DNA from 4 places in the Serratia rubidaea genome. Region 3 is predicted to be linked to each of the others. Evidence: predicted binding sites of a transcription regulator. Region 3 holds the regulator's gene; each other region holds the start of a gene.
The links. The regulator PurR, encoded in region 3, represses purine synthesis genes. The targets are predictions, from matches to a motif close to CANGCAAACGTTTGCNTG.

Region 1 (4,275 bases), 1.4 Mb from region 3:
GGGGTTTTCTTTATCGACGATCAGGTACAGCTTATACAGGTTCAGGACGGAGAAGCCGTAGTCCATCGCCAGCTTGGCGGCGGTGCTGGCATAGCCTTTGCCCTGGTGCGTCGGGTCGATAATAATCTGGAACTCCGCCCGGCGGTGAATATGATCGATCTCCACCAGCTCGACCAGGCCGACCTTCGCCCCTTCGTGCTCGATGATAAAGCGCCGCTCGCTCTGGTCATGGATATGTTTATCGTACAGGTCGGACAGTTCGACAAAGGCCTCATAAGGCTCTTCGAACCAGTAGCGCATTACGCTGGCGTTATTGTCCATTTGATGGACGAAGGTTAAATCATCCCGCTCCAGTGGGCGTAAGCGGACGCTGGCGGAACCAGACATGTGCATTCTCCTATGTGACTGACATACGCGAAAGTATAACGCCGCACCGGGTGGGAGAGGAAAAAAAACGGCGCCGCAGGGCGCCGTTGGAGGATGTGGGCGGGGAGACGCGCTCAGTCGGCGGCGTGTCCCTGCTCCGGCAGGCGTTCGCCGTCCAGCCAGGCGGCGTTGTCGCGCATCGCCAGACGGCCGTCGATAAACCAGCTGACCGCCAGCGGATAGATGGTGTGTTCCTGCGCCAGCACCCGCTCAACCACCTCATCTTCCTCGTCGCCGGGGAAGATAGGCACCTTGGCCTGCAGAATGACCGGCCCGCCGTCGAGCTGTTCGGTAACGAAGTGCACCGAGGTGCCATGTTCATCATCGCCGTTGTCGATCGCCTGGCGGTGGGTGTGCAGACCCGGATATTTCGGCAGCAGAGAAGGGTGGATATTCACCATCCGGCCGGCATAACGCTGGACGAACGGCGCGCTGAGAATGCGCATATAGCCGGCCAGCACCACCAGATCCGGCTGGTACTGGTCGATGGCGTCCGCCAGCGCGTCGTCAAACGCCTGACGGTCGGCAAAGGCTTTGGCATCCAGCGCGTGGGCGGCGATGCCCGCCGCCTCGGCGCGTTGCAGGCCATAGGCCTGCGCCTTGTTGCTGAATACCGCGACGATCTCGGCGGCGATCCGCCCCTGCTGGCAGGCGTCGATCAGCGCCTGGAGATTACTCCCCTGGCCGGAGATCAACACCACAATCTTTTTCATCACTGAATGACCACTTGCTGTTCGTCGGAAGATGCAGTGAGTTTACCGATTTTCCAGGCTTTTTCACCTGCCGCGTTCAGCAGGGCGATGGCGGCTTCCACTTCGCTTTCCGGCAGGGCGATCAGCATGCCGACGCCGCAGTTAAAGGTGCGGTACATTTCGTGGCGGCTGACGTTGCCCGCCTGCTGCAGCCAGTTGAACACCGCCGGCCACTGCCAGCTGGATTCATCAATCACCGCCTGGATGCCTTCCGGCAGCACGCGCGGGATGTTTTCCCAGAAGCCGCCGCCGGTCAGGTGGGCGATGGCGTGCACCTCGCGGTTGGCGATCAGTTCCAGCACCGACTTAACGTAGATTTTGGTCGGCGCCAGCAGGTGATCGGCCAGCGGTTTGCCGTCCAGTTGGGTGGTGGTCGGATCGGTATTGCTGACTTCCAGGATTTTACGCACCAGCGAGTAGCCGTTGGAGTGCGGGCCGGAAGCGCCCAGCGCGATCAGCGCGTCGCCGGCCTGAACCTTGCTGCCGTCGAGGATTTCAGACTTCTCGACCACGCCGACGCAGAAGCCGGCCACGTCGTAGTCGTCGCCGTGGTACATGCCCGGCATTTCAGCGGTTTCGCCGCCTACCAGCGCGCAGCCGGACTGCTTGCAGCCCTCGGCGATGCCGGTGATAACGCTGGCGGCGGTGTCGACGTCCAGCTTGCCGGTGGCGTAGTAGTCCAGGAAGAACAGCGGTTCTGCGCCTTGCACCACCAGGTCGTTGACGCACATGGCCACCAGGTCGATGCCGATGGTGTCGTGACGCTGCAGATCCATGGCCAGACGCAGTTTGGTGCCCACGCCGTCAGTGCCGGAAACCAGCACCGGTTCGCGGTATTTCTGCGGTAACGCGCACAGCGCGCCGAAACCGCCCAACCCTCCCATCACTTCCGGGCGACGGGTCTGTTTTACTACACCTTTAATACGGTCTACCAATGCATTGCCAGCATCGATATCGACACCTGCGTCTTTATAGCTGAGAGAGGTTTTGTCGGTCACTGCGCGATCCCCACGACGGTTTGCGGATTGAAAAACGGGGTTTCCGGCCTTTATCTCCGGAACCCGGCGCGGCAATTCTAACAGTGCAGGCAAACGTTTGCGAGCGGCTTGTGAGGCCGATCTACATTTTCATCCCTATACTGATAATCATACTTTTGTTGATCCCGATCGGGCTATTGTAGGTGGCGCAGGGGGGAAAAGGCGGTATAATCCCGCGATTTTTTTGGCCGTCAACCACCTTAATAGGAGAAAAATGATGAAGATCGTTGAGGTGAAACACCCGCTGGTAAAACACAAGCTTGGCCTGATGCGCGATCACGAAATCAGCACCAAACGCTTTCGTGAGCTGGCTTCAGAAGTGGGTAGTCTGTTGACCTATGAAGCGACCGCCGATCTGGCTACCGAGACGGTGACGATTGAAGGCTGGTGCGGGCCGGTTGAAGTTGAACAGATTAAAGGGAAAAAGATTACCGTCGTGCCAATTCTGCGCGCCGGCCTCGGCATGATGGAAGGGGTGCTGGAGCACGTGCCTAGCGCGCGTATCAGCGTGGTCGGCGTTTATCGCGACGAAGAAACCCTGGAGCCGGTGCCGTATTTCCAGAAGCTGGTGTCCAATATTGAAGAGCGCATGGCGCTGGTGGTTGACCCGATGCTGGCGACCGGCGGTTCGATGATCGCCACGATCGACCTGCTGAAGAAAGCCGGCTGCAGCAGCATCAAGGTGCTGGTCCTGGTGGCGGCGCCGGAAGGGATCAAGGCGTTGGAAAAAGCGCACCCTGACGTTGAGCTGTATACCGCGTCCATCGATCAGTGCCTGAATGAGCACGGTTACATCGTACCGGGTCTGGGCGACGCCGGTGACAAGATATTTGGTACCAAGTAACTGATTAGCCGACTTAGCGAGTCGGCTTTTTTATGCGCCCAGTCCTGCACGCGACGCCGTTGCCGTGCGGGCCATTGCGCATAGAACGCTGGGCTTGCATCACGTATAACGACCAAGAGGAACCCCCATGACCCGTCGCGCCATTGGCGTCAGCGAGCGACCGCCGCTGCTGCAGACCATTCCGCTCAGCCTCCAGCATCTGTTCGCCATGTTTGGCGCCACCGTGCTGGTGCCTATTTTATTTAACATCAACCCGGCGACGGTGCTGCTGTTTAACGGCGTCGGCACGCTGCTGTACCTGTTTATCTGTAAAGGCAAGATCCCGGCCTATCTGGGCTCCAGCTTTGCCTTTATTTCGCCGGTGCTGCTGCTGTTGCCGCTGGGCTATGAGCTGGCGCTCGGCGGCTTTATCGTCTGCGGCCTGCTGTTTTGTCTGGTGGCGCTGATCGTCAAGAAAGCCGGCACCGGCTGGCTGGACGTGATGTTCCCGCCGGCGGCGATGGGGGCGATCGTGGCGGTGATCGGCCTGGAGCTGGCGGGCGTGGCGGCCAATATGGCGGGGCTGCTGCCGGCTGACGGCGCGGCGGTGGACGGCACCACCATCACCATTGCGCTGGTGACGCTGGGCGTCACCATCCTCGGCTCGGTGCTGTTCCGCGGTTTTCTGGCGATTATCCCGATTCTGATCGGCGTGCTGGTCGGCTATGCGCTGTCGTTCTTTATGGGCGTGGTCGATCTGACGCCGATTCGCGAAGCGCACTGGTTCGCGCTGCCCACCTTCTATACGCCGCGTTTTGAGTGGTTCGCCATTTTCACCATTCTGCCGGCGGCGCTGGTGGTGATTGCCGAACACGTGGGGCATCTGGTGGTCACCGCCAATATCGTTAAAAAGGATCTGATCCGCGAGCCGGGCCTGCACCGTTCGATGTTCGCCAACGGTATTTCCACGGTGATTTCCGGCTTCTTCGGCTCGACGCCGAACACCACCTACGGCGAGAACATCGGCGTGATGGCGATTACCAAGGTCTACAGCACCTGGGTGATCGGCGGCGCGGCGATTCTGGCGATCCTGCTCTCCTGCGTCGGTAAGCTGGCGGCGGCGATTCAGGCGGTGCCGGTGCCGGTGATGGGCGGCGTCTCGCTGCTGCTGTACGGGGTGATCGGCGCATCGGGCATCCGCGTGCTGATTGATTCAAAGGTGGATTACAACAAGGCG
Region 2 (4,275 bases), 2.3 Mb from region 3:
GTCGCCTTGCCGGTGAGATCGCCCTGGGCGAGGTTGGCGCCGAAATCTTCCAGCAGCAACTGATGGTCTTTGATTTGCCCCTGTATCAGCGCCTGTGAGGCGGGAATGTCGTTCAGGGTCAGCGAACCGGCGCTGAACTGGAAGCGGTTGTTATTGCCCAGCAGTTCGCCGGGCTGAGGCCGCCATGGCGTTATCCCGGCGTTGACGCGCTGCGCGTTGAGCCGCCAGTCGGCGTCGCCGGCGTGCACGGCCATATTGCTCAGCTGCAGCACGTCTGCCTGGAGCGGCAGCGCCGCAGCGTCAGGCTGCACATTGAGCGTGCCGTCGCGCAGCGTCACGCTGTGGAAGTAGCGCGGGTTAGTGATCTGCCGCAGGCTGAGGCCGAGATCGACGCGCTTGGCCGCCAATGCCTGCGGCTGGTTGGCGCGCGCCAGCGTGACCTCTTCCAGGCTGACCTGCGTTGGGTTATCCCAGGAGTGGGTGATTTTGCCAAGAGAGAGGCGGTAGTCGCCGCGCTCGCTCACCCAGTCGCCGATCTGGCCGGCGGCCCAGCGGCTCTGCCCGACCAGATACAGCAATACGATGATGATTGCCGCCGCCACCAGCAGCCATAGCAACAGTTTCCCGATAAATTTCATCGCCTGCCCACCCCAGCGCTCAAAAAAGATACCCCGTTTATGCCGTAATTGGCCGGCTATCTCAAGGGTAATGGTCTGAGTGGCAATAAAAAACGGCCGCAGGCGGCCGTTTTAGACGATAAGCGTGGGCTATGCGGCCCGACGGCAGGATTATTCCTTCTCTTGCGGGAACACCAGGTTCAGTACGATGGCGGTGATCCCGCCGGCGGCGATGCCGGAGGAGAGCAGGGTTTTCAGCCAGTCTGGGGCGAACTGCAAAATCAGCGGCTGCTGGGAAACGCCCATACCGACCGCCAGCGACAGCGCCATAATCATGATGGCGCGGCGATTAAGCTTCTCACGCGAGACGATGCGCACGCCGGACGCGGCGATGGTGCCGAACATCACGATGGTGGCGCCGCCCAGTACCGGCTCGGGAATATGCTGCACAAAGCCGGCGACCGCCGGGAACAGGCCCAGCGCGATCAGCATCAGCGCCACCACAAAGCCGACGTAGCGGCTGGCGACGCCGGTCAGCTGGATCACGCCGTTGTTCTGGCCGAAGCAGGAGTTCGGGAAGGTGTTGAAGACCGCCGACAGCATGGAGTTCAAACCGTTGGCCAGCACGCCGCCCTTCAGGCGTTTCATATACAGCGGGCCGCGCACCGGCTGCTCGGAGACGTCAGAGGTGGCGGTGATGTCGCCGATGGTTTCCAGCGAGGTGACCATAAAGATCAGCATCAGCGGCAGCAGCAGATTCCAGTCGAAGCCCAGCCCGTAATACAGCGGGGTAGGGATGGTGATGGGCGCGGCGTTGCTGACGGGCTGGCTGGCGGGCAGCATATCGAGCGCCCAGGCCAGCAGATAGCCGACCGCCATGGCGATCACCAGCGAAGCGACGCGCAGATAGGGATTGCGCTGACGATTGAGCAGAATGATCACCGCCAGCACCGCGCCGGCCAGCAGCAGATTTTTGGGCGCGCCGAAGGTGTGATCGTTCATGGCGGCGTAGCCGCCGCCGATGGAGGTCAGGCCGACCTGAATCAGCGACAGGCCGATGATCATCACCACAATGCCTGAAACCAGCGGCGTAATAATGCGGCGCGCCAGGTGCAGGACGCGCGACAGCAGAATCTCGGTGCAGGAGGCGACCATCAGGGTGCCGAACAGCGCCGCCATCATGGTCGGCACGTCTGCGCCGCCGTTTTTCAGCGCCATGCCGCCCATAATCAGCGGCGATACGAAGTTAAAGCTGGTGCCCTGAATCGACAGCAGGCCGGAGCCGACCGGACCCCAGGTCTTGATTTGTAAAATGGAGGCCAGACCGGAGGCGAACAGCGACATGCTGATAATGTGCTGAGTATCCTGCGCCGGCAGCCCTAATGCCTGGCAGATCAGCAGCGCCGGCGTGATCACGGCCACGAACATCGCCAGCAGGTGCTGGCCGGCGGCAAACAGCGTTTGCGGCAGCGGCGGGCGGTCTTCCAGACGGTAGATCAGTTCACTTTTGGGCGAGGCGGCGGAGGCGTTTTGCGCGGGTTCAAGCTCGGCGGATTGCATGGTCATGGTGTGGCACTTTTCCGAAACGGCAAAGCAGGCATTTTAATCGTCTGGGCACTAAAAGCAAACGGTTGCTCTTTGCTTTTCTTCCCCTATTATTTTTATTAATGTCGCATTTTCATGCATTTTTTCTTGTCTTCTCAGCGTTTTTTCCTTCTAATCCTGCATTCATCAAGTTTAAAAAACTCAGTGGTTTTATATAACTTATTAATAAAATTGGATTTTTCCCCTCACACGGAGTACCTAGATGTTTCATCTTGATACTTATGGCACGTTGGTTGCCGCAACTCTGGTTTTGCTCCTTGGGGGCAAGTGCGTTAGAAGCATTCCTCTGCTCAAAAAATACACCATTCCCGCCCCCGTCGCCGGTGGTTTACTGGTTGCGCTGTTATTGCTGATTTTAAAACAGACCGTTAACTGGGAAATCAGCTTCGATATGTCGCTGAAAGATCCGCTGATGCTGGCCTTCTTCGCCACTATCGGCCTTAATGCCAACTTGGCGCGGCTGCGCGCCGGCGGTAAGGCGCTGGTTATCTTCCTGTTTGTGGTGCTGGGGCTGCTGGTGGTGCAGAACGCCATCGGCATCGGTATGGCGAAGATGCTGGGGATGGACCCGCTGATGGGCCTGATCGCCGGTTCGATCACCCTGTCGGGCGGCCACGGCACCGGCGCCGCCTGGAGTAAACTGTTTATCGAGCGTTACGGCTTTGAAAACGCCACCGAAGTGGCGATGGCCTGCGCCACCTTCGGCCTGGTGCTGGGCGGCCTGATTGGCGGCCCGGTAGCGCGCCATCTGGTTAAACGTTCCACCCCGGAAGGTTCGCCGGATGACAGCGTCCAGCCGAGCGGCTTTGAGAAGCCGGAGAGCGGCCGCCTGATCACATCCTTGGTGATGATTGAAACCATCGCGATGATCGCCATCTGCCTCAGCCTTGGCCAGCTGATTGCCGGCCTGCTGAGCGGCACGGTGTTCGAGCTGCCTAACTTCGTCTGCGTACTGTTTGTCGGGGTGATCCTCAGCAATACGCTGGCATTTACCGGCTTTTATACCGTGTTTGAACGTGCGGTATCGGTGCTGGGCAACGTCAGTCTGTCGCTGTTCCTGGCGATGGCGCTGATGAGCCTGCGCCTGTGGGAGCTGGCGTCGCTGGCGCTGCCGATGCTGGCGATCCTGGCGGTGCAGACGCTGGTGATGGCGCTGTACGCGATTTTCGTCACCTACCGGGTGATGGGCAAAAACTATGACGCGGCGGTGCTGGCTGCCGGGCACTGCGGCTTCGGGATGGGCGCTACGCCGACCGCGATCGCCAATATGCAGGCGATTACCGATCGCTTTGGCCCGTCGCATCTGGCGTTTCTGGTGGTGCCGATGGTTGGGGCGTTCTTTATCGATATCGCCAACGCCATCATTATTAAGCTGTATCTGCTGCTGCCGGTCTTCCCGGCGATTGGCTGAGTCAGGCGGGGGATGTTACCCCGCAGGACGGCAAAAGGGCGCCTTATCGGCGCCCTTTTTTATGCGTTGGAGTAGCGGGCTTTTTCCGGCAGCCAGCGCTCGATCAGCGCCTGAGCATGGTCGGGATAGTGCTGGTGGATATGGCGCGCAACCCGCTGGACTTCCGGGATCATCGCCTGGTCGCGCAGCAGATCGGCGACTTTGAATTCGGCACTGCCGGTCTGCCGGGTGCCCAACAGCTCGCCGGGGCCGCGGATTTCCAGATCGCGCTGGGCAATCACGAAGCCGTCGTTGCTGTCGCGCAGCACCTGCAGGCGTTTTTGCGCGGTTTTACTCAGCGGCGTTTTGTACAACAGCACGCAGTGCGAGGCGACCGCGCCGCGGCCTACGCGGCCACGCAGCTGGTGCAGCTGCGCCAGACCCAGCCGCTCCGGGTTTTCAATAATCATCAGGCTGGCGTTCGGCACGTCGACGCCGACCTCGATCACCGTGGTGGCGACCAGCAGCTGCAGTTCGCCCTGCTTGAAGGCCTGCATCACCGCCTGTTTTTCCTGTGCTTTCATCCGGCCGTGCACCAGCGCTACCTTCAGCTCCGGCAGCGCCGTCTTCAGTTCTTCCCAGGTGGCTTCCGCCGCCTGCGCT
Region 3 (4,275 bases):
GGGATCAGCAGCGTGGTCAGCGTCGGCGTGGTCAGGGTAGCAACCAGATACAGCGCCACCATGCTGACGGCGTACATCACCAGCAGCCACGGCAGCAGCGTATTGCCGTTCGTACGGCTTAATGCGCTGCGGCAGCCGAACCCCCCGAGCAGAAACGCCAGCGTCTGCGGCACGTAACTCAGGCCGATATCGTTCGGAGTGTAGCCCATACTGCCCAGAATAAACGGCGAACCGGTCAGCCAGGCGAAGAAACCGGCTGAGCAGGCGGCGTATACCAGCACGTTGCCGCTGTACAGCGGCGACTTCAGCAGCTGCAGGAAACCGATGCCGGGTGCGGCGCCTTCGTCGGCGCGCGGGCGCGGCTTGTCACGCAGCAGCAGCGTCGGCAGCAGCAACAGCAGCGTGATCGCCAGCAGCACGGCGAAAATGGCGCGCCAGCTCAGATGGTTCAGCAGCCAGGCGCCGACCAGCGGCGCCAGCGCCGGGGAGAGGGCGACCAGCGGCATAATGGTGGCGAACACCTGGTTGGCGCGGCTGCCGGGATAGCGGTCGATGACGATGGCCTGCCAGGTCACCGCGGCGGCGCAGACGCCGACCGCCTGGATAAAGCGCAGCGTCCACAGCTGCAGCGCATTAGTGGCCCACAGCATGCCAAGACAGCCGAGGCCGAACAGCGCCAGGCCAATCAGCAGCACCGGTTTGCGCCCCAGCCGGTCGGACAGCGGGCCCCACAGCAGTTGCGCAAAGGCGAAGCCGGCCAGGAAGATACTCAGGCTGGCGCTGATCGCGCCGGGAGAAATTTGCAGGTCGTGCTGCATCATGCCGAAGGCCGGCAGGTACATATCCGTGGCCAGAAAGCCGAGCATACTCAGGCCGGCCAGATAACACATAAATCCAAAGTTTCGCATAGTCGTTCTCAGTCGTTATTTGTGATGCAGGTTTTCACGCCGCGCAGTGTATCCGGCTGGATCTCTGGTTGTGAAACGGTAATATTTGCATACTGGTTTGAAAAATTTTGCAGGCAAACGCATGTGGTCTGAATATTCTCTGGATGTGGTCGACGCCGTGGCGCGTACCGGCAGTTTCAGCGCGGCGGCGCAGGAGCTGCACCGTGTCCCTTCCGCGGTCAGCTATACCGTGCGCCAGCTGGAGCAGTGGCTGGCGGTGCCGCTGTTTGAGCGGCGCCATCGCGACGTGACGCTGACGCCGGCCGGCGCGCTGTTTGTACAGGAATCGCGCGCTGTTATCAAAAAAATGCTCGACACGCGGCGTCAGTGTCAGCAGGTCGCCAACGGCTGGCGCGGCCAGGTGAAGATCGCCGTCGATCTGATCGTAAAGCCGCAGCGCTGCCGGCAGCTGGTGCTGGATTTTTATCGCCACTTCCCGGACGTTGAACTGCTGCTGCAGCCGGAGGTGTTTAACGGCGTCTGGGATGCGCTGGTGGACGGCCGCGCCGAAATGGCGATCGGCGCCACGCGCGCGGTGCCCACCGGCGGCGGGTTCGCCTTTCGCGATATGGGCTTTATGAACTGGCTGTGCGTGGTCAGCGCCGAGCATCCGCTGGCCGGGCTGAGCGGCGCGCTCAGCGATGAACAGCTGCGCCCCTATCCGGCGCTGCTGCTGGAGGATACCTCGCGCAGCCTGCCCAAACGCGTCACCTGGTCGCTGGATAACCAGCGTCGGCTGGTGGTGCCGGACTGGGTGTCGGCGGTGGATTGCCTGCGCGGCGGCTTATGCGTCGGCATGGCGCCGGCGCACCGGGTGCTGCCGCTGGTGGCGCGTGGTGAGCTGGCGGTGCTGCAGTTACAGGAGCCGTTTCCCCCCAGCGCCTGCTGCCTGACCTGGCAGCAGCCTAACCAGTCGCCGGCCATCGCCTGGCTGCTGGATTATCTGGGGGACAGTGAAACCTTGAATCAGGAGTGGCTGAGTGAGGAGCAGGGGCCGGCGGAGGCGTAAACGCGCCGGCCTGCCGTGCTTAGCGGCGGTAATCGATAAAGGGACCGTCGGCCACGGAACGCCGCTCGATCAGTTTAGGATGCACTTCGATCACCTGCGACTCCTCTCGCTTGCTGATAATACGGTCCAGCAGCATGGTGAAGGCCATTTCACCCAGACGCTCTTTCGGCTGGTGCACCGTGGTCAGGGCCGGGGTGAAGTAGCGCGCGTTGCGCACGTTGTCATAACCGATCACTGAAATATCCTGCGGTACGCGCAGGCCCAGCTCGTCCGCGGCGCAAATGGCGCCCATCGCCATAATATCGCCGCCGCAGAATACCGCCGTCGGGCGGTGCTTTTGCGACAGGATCTGGTGCATCGCCTTATAGCCGGATTCCGGTTCGAAGTCGCCCTGTACGATCCACTCGTTGCGCAACTCAATATTGGCTTCCTGCAGGGCCTTCAGGAAACCCTGATGGCGGCCGCCGCCGGTGTTGCGCGACAGCTGGCCGGGGATGGCGCCGATCTCGCGGTGGCCGCGTTCGATCAGATAGCGGCCCGCCAGATAGCCGCCTTCGAAGGCGTTATCGATAATGGTGTCGGTAAAGTCACTGCGCGCCACGCCCCAGTCCATCACCACCATTGGGATATTGCGGTGGTCTTCCAGCATGCCGAGCAGCTGATCGGGGTATTCGGAACACATCACCAGCAGGCCGTCGACGCGTTTTTGCGCCAGCATCGCCAGATAGGCGCGCTGCTTGTCCAGATTATTGTGCGAGTTGCACAGAATCAGGGTGTAGCCTTTGCTGTAGCAGCTGTTTTCCACCGCCTCAATCACTTCAGCAAAGTAGGGCGCTTCGCTGGAGGTTGCCAGCAGGCCGATGGATTTGGTGTGGTTGACCTTCAGGCTGCGGGCAACCGCGCTCGGCGAATAGTGCAGATCTTTAATGGCTGCCCAGACCGCCGCCTTGGTCTCTTCGGCGACGAAACGGGTCTTATTGATGACGTGGGAAACGGTGGTGGTGGAAACGCCCGCGCGTTTGGCCACATCTTTAATCGTTGCCATGTAAAGATGACTCCTGAACTCACATGTTTGCAGTATGTAAGTATGTTGTTAATCGTTTGCCTGCGTATATCCTGCTCCAAAATCTCGAAAACGTAGTTTTTAGTTTGGAAGTCGTAAGCCGCTTGCTTAGTTCGGAGGGGCGCGTGGCCGGTACGCAGCAGTGAACTGCGAATTTTGGCGTATATTGCGCAAAAGTGGAAGAGCAAATCAGCATTATCCGTCGGGAAAGCGGCGAATATTTTAATCTTGGCCCTTTTTTTGCCGCAACATTATCGGGCGTTGCGCAAAATCAATTGGGGATTGCCGCGAACTGTGGGAAAATAATTTGACCCATTAATACTGTGGGCTTTATGCTGGCGTCGAGAAACAGATAAGGGAGTTTCTGATGGAAACCGAGTTAAAATTGTCACTGTTCACCACCGCCTGCGCGCTGGTGATGATTATTGCCTTTAGTTTTATTGCTGCGCTGAACTGATTGTTCGGCGAAATATAAAAAGGCGCAGTAAACACTGCGCCTTTTCTGTTGGCCAGATAACTGACGATTACGCCAGGTTTTCCGCCACGAATGCCCAGTTAACCAACGCCCAGAAGTTTTCCAGGTAGTTAGGACGCGCATTGCGGTAGTCGATGTAGTAAGCGTGTTCCCACACGTCCACGGTCAGCAGCGGTTTGTCGTCACCGGTCAGCGGGGTAGCCGCGTTGGAGGTGTTGACGATCGCCAGCGAGCCGTCGGCCTTTTTCACCAGCCAGGTCCAGCCGGCGCCGAAGTTGCCGACGGCGGATTTGGTGAACTCTTCTTTGAACTTGGCGAAAGAGCCGAAGGACTGGTTGATGGCGTCAGCCACCGCGCCGGTAGGTTCACCGCCGCCCTGAGGCGACAGGCAGTGCCAGTAGAAGGTGTGGTTCCACACCTGCGCCGCGTTGTTGAACACGCCGCCGGTAGAGGTTTTCACGATCTCTTCCAGGGTTTTGCCTTCGAACTCGCTGCCTTTCACCAGGTTGTTCAGGTTTACCACGTAGGTGTTGTGGTGCTTGCCGTAGTGGTATTCCAGCGTTTCAGCGGAAATGTGCGGTTCGAGAGCGTCTTTGGCGTACGGTAATGCAGGTAATTCAAACGACATTGCTTTCTCCTTATTGATATAGCGCCAGATGCCCATGGCCGCCTGCGGGATGTGGTGGTGCGGGTGACCCCTCAGACGAAACCGTGCTGCTTATACCCGTCATACTTCAGGCTGCAGAGACGTTGGCTGCGTTCAGTCATCCCGCAGTAAGTC
Region 4 (4,275 bases), 330 kb from region 3:
CACTTCAGAGAACGCCAGCGTATTGAGCGCGGTGAACTGCATGGAGCGCGTCAGGCCGCTGACGAACAGCAGGGCGATAATCAGCCACACCGGCGTCGTCGGCGTCAGCAGCGCGCAGCCGAAGATGGCGGCGGCGTTGAGCAGGCCGTTGACCATCAGGGTGGTGCGGAAATTGAAGCGGTACAAAATGGCGGAGGTAAAGGGCTTCATCGCCAGATTACCGGCAAACACCGCCAGCACCAGCAGGCCGGCCTCAAAGGCGCTCAGGCCGAAGCCGATCTGGAACAGCAGCGGCAGCAGGAAGGGCACCGCGCCGATCGCCAGCCGGAACAGCGTGCCGCCCCAAATCGTGACGGCGTAACTTTTTACCCGCATCGCCCACAGATTGATCAGCGGGGCGGCGTGTCGTTTGGCGTGGCGCACCGCCAGCGCGCCGACCGCCAGGCTGGCGGCGATGCACAGCAGCGGCACCAGCCAGGACAGCTGCGGATGGTTGATCAGATCCAGGCCGAACATCAGGCCAAAGCAGGCAATGCCGGTCAGCACAAATCCCAGGCCGTCAAACGGCGCGCGCGTCTGCTGCGCCTCATCCGGGATCAGCCGCCAGGCCAGCGGCAGCGCCAGCAGTCCCAGCGGCAGGTTGAGGATAAAGATCCAGTGCCACGAGGCGTAGGTGGTAATAAAGCCGCCGACCGGCGGCCCGAGGATCGGCGCCACCAGTCCGGGCCAGGTAATGGTGGCGATAGCTTTAATCAAACCGCTTTTGTCGGTGTTGCGCAGCACCGCCAGCCGGCCCACCGGCACCATCAGCGCACCGCCGAAGCCCTGCAGGATACGGGCGGCGGTAAAGGTAATCAGGTCCGCGCTCAGCGCGCACAGCACCGAGGCCAGCGTAAAGATGACAATCGCCGCCGAAAAGACGCGGCGCGCGCCAAAGCGGTTGGCGATCCAGCCGCTGGCGGGGATAAACACCGTCAGGGTGAGGATATAGGCGACAATGCCGATATTCATATCCACCGGTTGTACGCCGAACGCGGTCGCCATCTGCGGCAGCGCGGTGACAATCACCGTACCGTCGAGGTTCTCCATAAAAAATGCGCCCGCCACCAGCAGCGGCAGTGCGCCGACGCGTGAAAAAGCGCTCATGGCAGAGCATCCTGAGTAGAACTGCGGTGATTCGGCATAACGACAACCCAGTGGCGTAGACATTGGTACAGACAAGAGGGTGAGCATAGCGCAATGCGCCATTGTTAAAAAGTGGTTAATAAAATGAAGGCATCTTTTGAGAATTACCGTAAATTCGCGCGCAGGATTGCCGATGGACAAGCGCACGGGGAGCCTGCCTGCGCCAACGTTTTGGCCTCTGCCTGCTGATGGTGCAGCACGGTGTGAATCGCGGTTGACTGAGCAGAAACGTTAACGCGTCGGATAAATGACAATACCCGGAGCCGCTGGCCGCACGGTGAGAATAATGGTTGCGCAACAATGGTGCAGAGCAATATTTAACAAATAAAGGCAAACGGTTGCTATTTAACCGCAACCGTTTGCCTGGGCGGGTGATATTTAGACCGTTTTTTCATGCAGCATTGGAGTTAATTTAATTGATTGTTTTATATGCTTTTATTCTATTTTCGGCATGCTGGCATGGCGATTGCTATCTTTAATTTATCGCCTGTAATTGATGATAAATGCGCCATGTATTAACCGGTGAAATACTTTTGCCGCCGGTTGCGCCGTGCGCGCCAGAAAAATAGGAACGGCATTATGAGCATGCAATTTACCCACGCCATTCGTGGCAATTTTTTCGATATCGCCGCCTGCGTGGAACAGCCGGATCAACTCGCCCCCCAGCTGCGGCACCGGCCGGACGGCCTGCTGCTGCTGAATCAGGGGCGCATCGCGTGGTTCGGCGAGTGGCAGCAGGGCGCAGCGCTGCTGCCGGCCGGCACGGCGGTGACGGATTATCGCGATAAACTGGTGGTGCCGGGGTTTGTCGACTGCCACATTCATTACCCGCAAACTGAAATGATCGGCGCCTACGGCGACCAGCTGCTGGGCTGGCTGCAGCGCTATACCTTCCCGGTCGAGGGACGTTTTAGCGACGCCGAGCATGCCGAGAATATCTCCGCATTCTTCCTGCAGCAGCTGTTAAGCAACGGCACCACCACGGCGCTGGTGTTCGCCACCGTGCATCCGCAGTCGGTCGACGCGCTGTTCAGTCAGGCGGCGGCGCTGAATATGCGGCTGATTGCCGGCAAGGTGATGATGGATCGCCATGCGCCTGAGGGGCTGCTGGAAACGCCGGAACAGAGCTACCGGCAAACCCGGGCGCTGATCCGCCGCTGGCACGGCAGGCAGCGGCTGGGCTATGCCCTGACGCCGCGTTTCGCGCCCACCTGTTCCCCGCAGCTGCTGGCGCAGGTGCAGCGCCTGCGCCAGGAGTTTCCCGACGTCTGGCTGCATACCCACCTGAGCGAGAACCGCGATGAAGTGGCCTGGGTAAAAGAACTGTTTCCGCAGCATCGCAACTATCTGGATGTTTACCACCATTACGGGCTGACCGGCGAGAAAAGCGTCTTCGCCCACTGCCTGCACCTGGAAGACGCAGAGTGGCAGTGCCTGTGCGATACCCGTTCGTCGATCGCCTTCTGCCCGACGTCCAACCTGTTCCTCGGCAGCGGGCTGTTTAAGCTGCAGCAGGCCTGGCGGCGGCGGGTCCGACTCGGCATCGGCAGCGACGTCGGGGCCGGCACCACCTTTAATATGCTGCAGACGCTGGGCGAAGCCTACAAGGTGGCGCAGTTGCAGGATTACAAACTGGCGGCCGGCGAAGCCTTCTATCACGCCACGCTGGGCGGCGCGCGCGCGTTGGCGCTGGACGACCATATCGGCAACTTTGACGTCGGCAAAGAGGCGGATTTCGTGGTGCTTGATCCGGCGGTGTCGCCGCTGCAGCAGCTGCGCTATGCCAACAGCCGCACGCTGGATGAAGTGCTGTTTATGCTGATGACGCTTGGCGACGATCGCAACCTGTATCGCACCTATGTGGACGGCAAGGTGGTGTTTCAGGCGCCGCAGCGGCAGGAGGCGGCATGATCCAGTTTCTGCTGAACGACACGCTGAAAAGCGAACGGCTCGATCCGAATACCACGGTGCTGCAGTATCTGCGCCGCCATCTGCGGCGCTGCGGCACCAAAGAGGGCTGCGCCTCCGGCGACTGCGGGGCGTGCACCGTGGTGCTGGCGGAGGCCGACGGCGAGCGGCTGCGCTACCGCAGCGTCAACGCCTGTCTGACCTTTGTCAGCGCGCTGCACGGCAAACAGCTGCTGACCGTTGAGGATCTGCGCGAGAAGGGACAGCTGCACGCGGTGCAGCAGGCGATGGTGGACTGCCACGGCTCGCAGTGCGGCTTTTGTACGCCGGGGTTTGTGATGTCGCTGTTCTGTCTGCAAAAGAACAGCGACGGCTACCGGCGCGAGCAGGCCCTGCAGGCGCTGGCGGGCAACCTGTGCCGCTGCACCGGCTACCGGCCGATTATGGCGGCGGCGCAGCAGGCCTGTACGACCAGCGCGCCGGACCAGTTCGACGCCCGTCAGGCAGCAACGCTGGCGCGTCTGCGGCAGATCCCCGCCGCCGCGGAGACGGTCTGCGGCGGCAAACGCTGCCTGATGCCGCAGACGCTGGACCAGCTGGCGCAGTGCTATCAGCAGTATCCGCAGGCGAAACTGCTGGCCGGCGGCACCGATCTGGCGCTGGAGGTGACGCAGCGCCACCAGGATCTGCCGCTGATCATCGCCATCGGCCAGCTTGCCGAACTGCGACAGATTGAACGGGGCGAGCGGCTGCGCATCGGCGCCGGCGTTACGCTGAGCGAACTCTACCGGGCGCTGGCGGAGGAACACCCGGCGCTGGGGGCGCTGCTGCAGCGTTTCGCCTCGCAGCAAATCCGCAATCAGGGCACGCTGGGCGGCAATATCGCCAACGCCTCGCCGATCGGCGACGGCGCGCCGCTGCTGCTGGCGCTGAATGCGGTGCTGACGCTGCGCCGCGGCGCGCAGCGGCGCGATCTGCCGCTGGACGATTTCTTCCTCGGTTACCGGCAGACGGCGCTGCAGCCGGGGGAGTTTATCGAAAGCATCCAGCTGCCGGCGTCGTTCCCGGCGGATCTGCGCGTCTGGAAGGTCTCGAAGCGGCTGGAAGATGATATCTCCGCGGTGTGCGGCGCCTTTAACCTGCAGATTGAAGACGGCAGGGTGCGGACGGCGCGCATCGCCT

Region 1: the regulator PurR is predicted to act here: its motif matches at 2,263-2,280, upstream of purM (phosphoribosylformylglycinamidine cyclo-ligase).
Region 2: the regulator PurR is predicted to act here: its motif matches at 2,238-2,255, upstream of I6G83_RS06640 (nucleobase:cation symporter-2 family protein).
Region 4: the regulator PurR is predicted to act here: its motif matches at 1,534-1,551, upstream of guaD (guanine deaminase).

What each region holds. Positions count from the first base shown of each region.
Region 1 covers NZ_CP065640.1:118,919-123,193, reverse strand. The annotation lists gene speG (spermidine N1-acetyltransferase) at 1-387, opposite strand, end outside; gene purN (phosphoribosylglycinamide formyltransferase) at 501-1,139, opposite strand; gene purM (phosphoribosylformylglycinamidine cyclo-ligase) at 1,139-2,176, opposite strand; gene upp (uracil phosphoribosyltransferase) at 2,433-3,059, shown strand; gene uraA (uracil permease) at 3,187-4,275, shown strand, end outside.
Region 2 covers NZ_CP065640.1:1,423,762-1,428,036, reverse strand. The annotation lists gene I6G83_RS06645 (AsmA family protein) at 1-638, opposite strand, end outside; gene I6G83_RS06640 (nucleobase:cation symporter-2 family protein) at 789-2,183, opposite strand; gene gltS (sodium/glutamate symporter) at 2,425-3,633, shown strand; gene recG (ATP-dependent DNA helicase RecG) at 3,693-4,275, opposite strand, start outside.
Region 3 covers NZ_CP065640.1:3,738,672-3,742,946, forward strand. The annotation lists gene punC (purine nucleoside transporter PunC) at 1-908, opposite strand, end outside; gene punR (DNA-binding transcriptional activator PunR) at 1,030-1,956, shown strand; gene purR (HTH-type transcriptional repressor PurR) at 1,976-3,001, opposite strand; gene cydH (cytochrome bd-I oxidase subunit CydH) at 3,387-3,476, shown strand; gene sodB (superoxide dismutase [Fe]) at 3,544-4,122, opposite strand.
Region 4 covers NZ_CP065640.1:4,067,846-4,072,120, reverse strand. The annotation lists gene I6G83_RS19130 (MFS transporter) at 1-1,146, opposite strand, end outside; gene guaD (guanine deaminase) at 1,765-3,096, shown strand; gene xdhA (xanthine dehydrogenase small subunit) at 3,093-4,275, shown strand, end outside.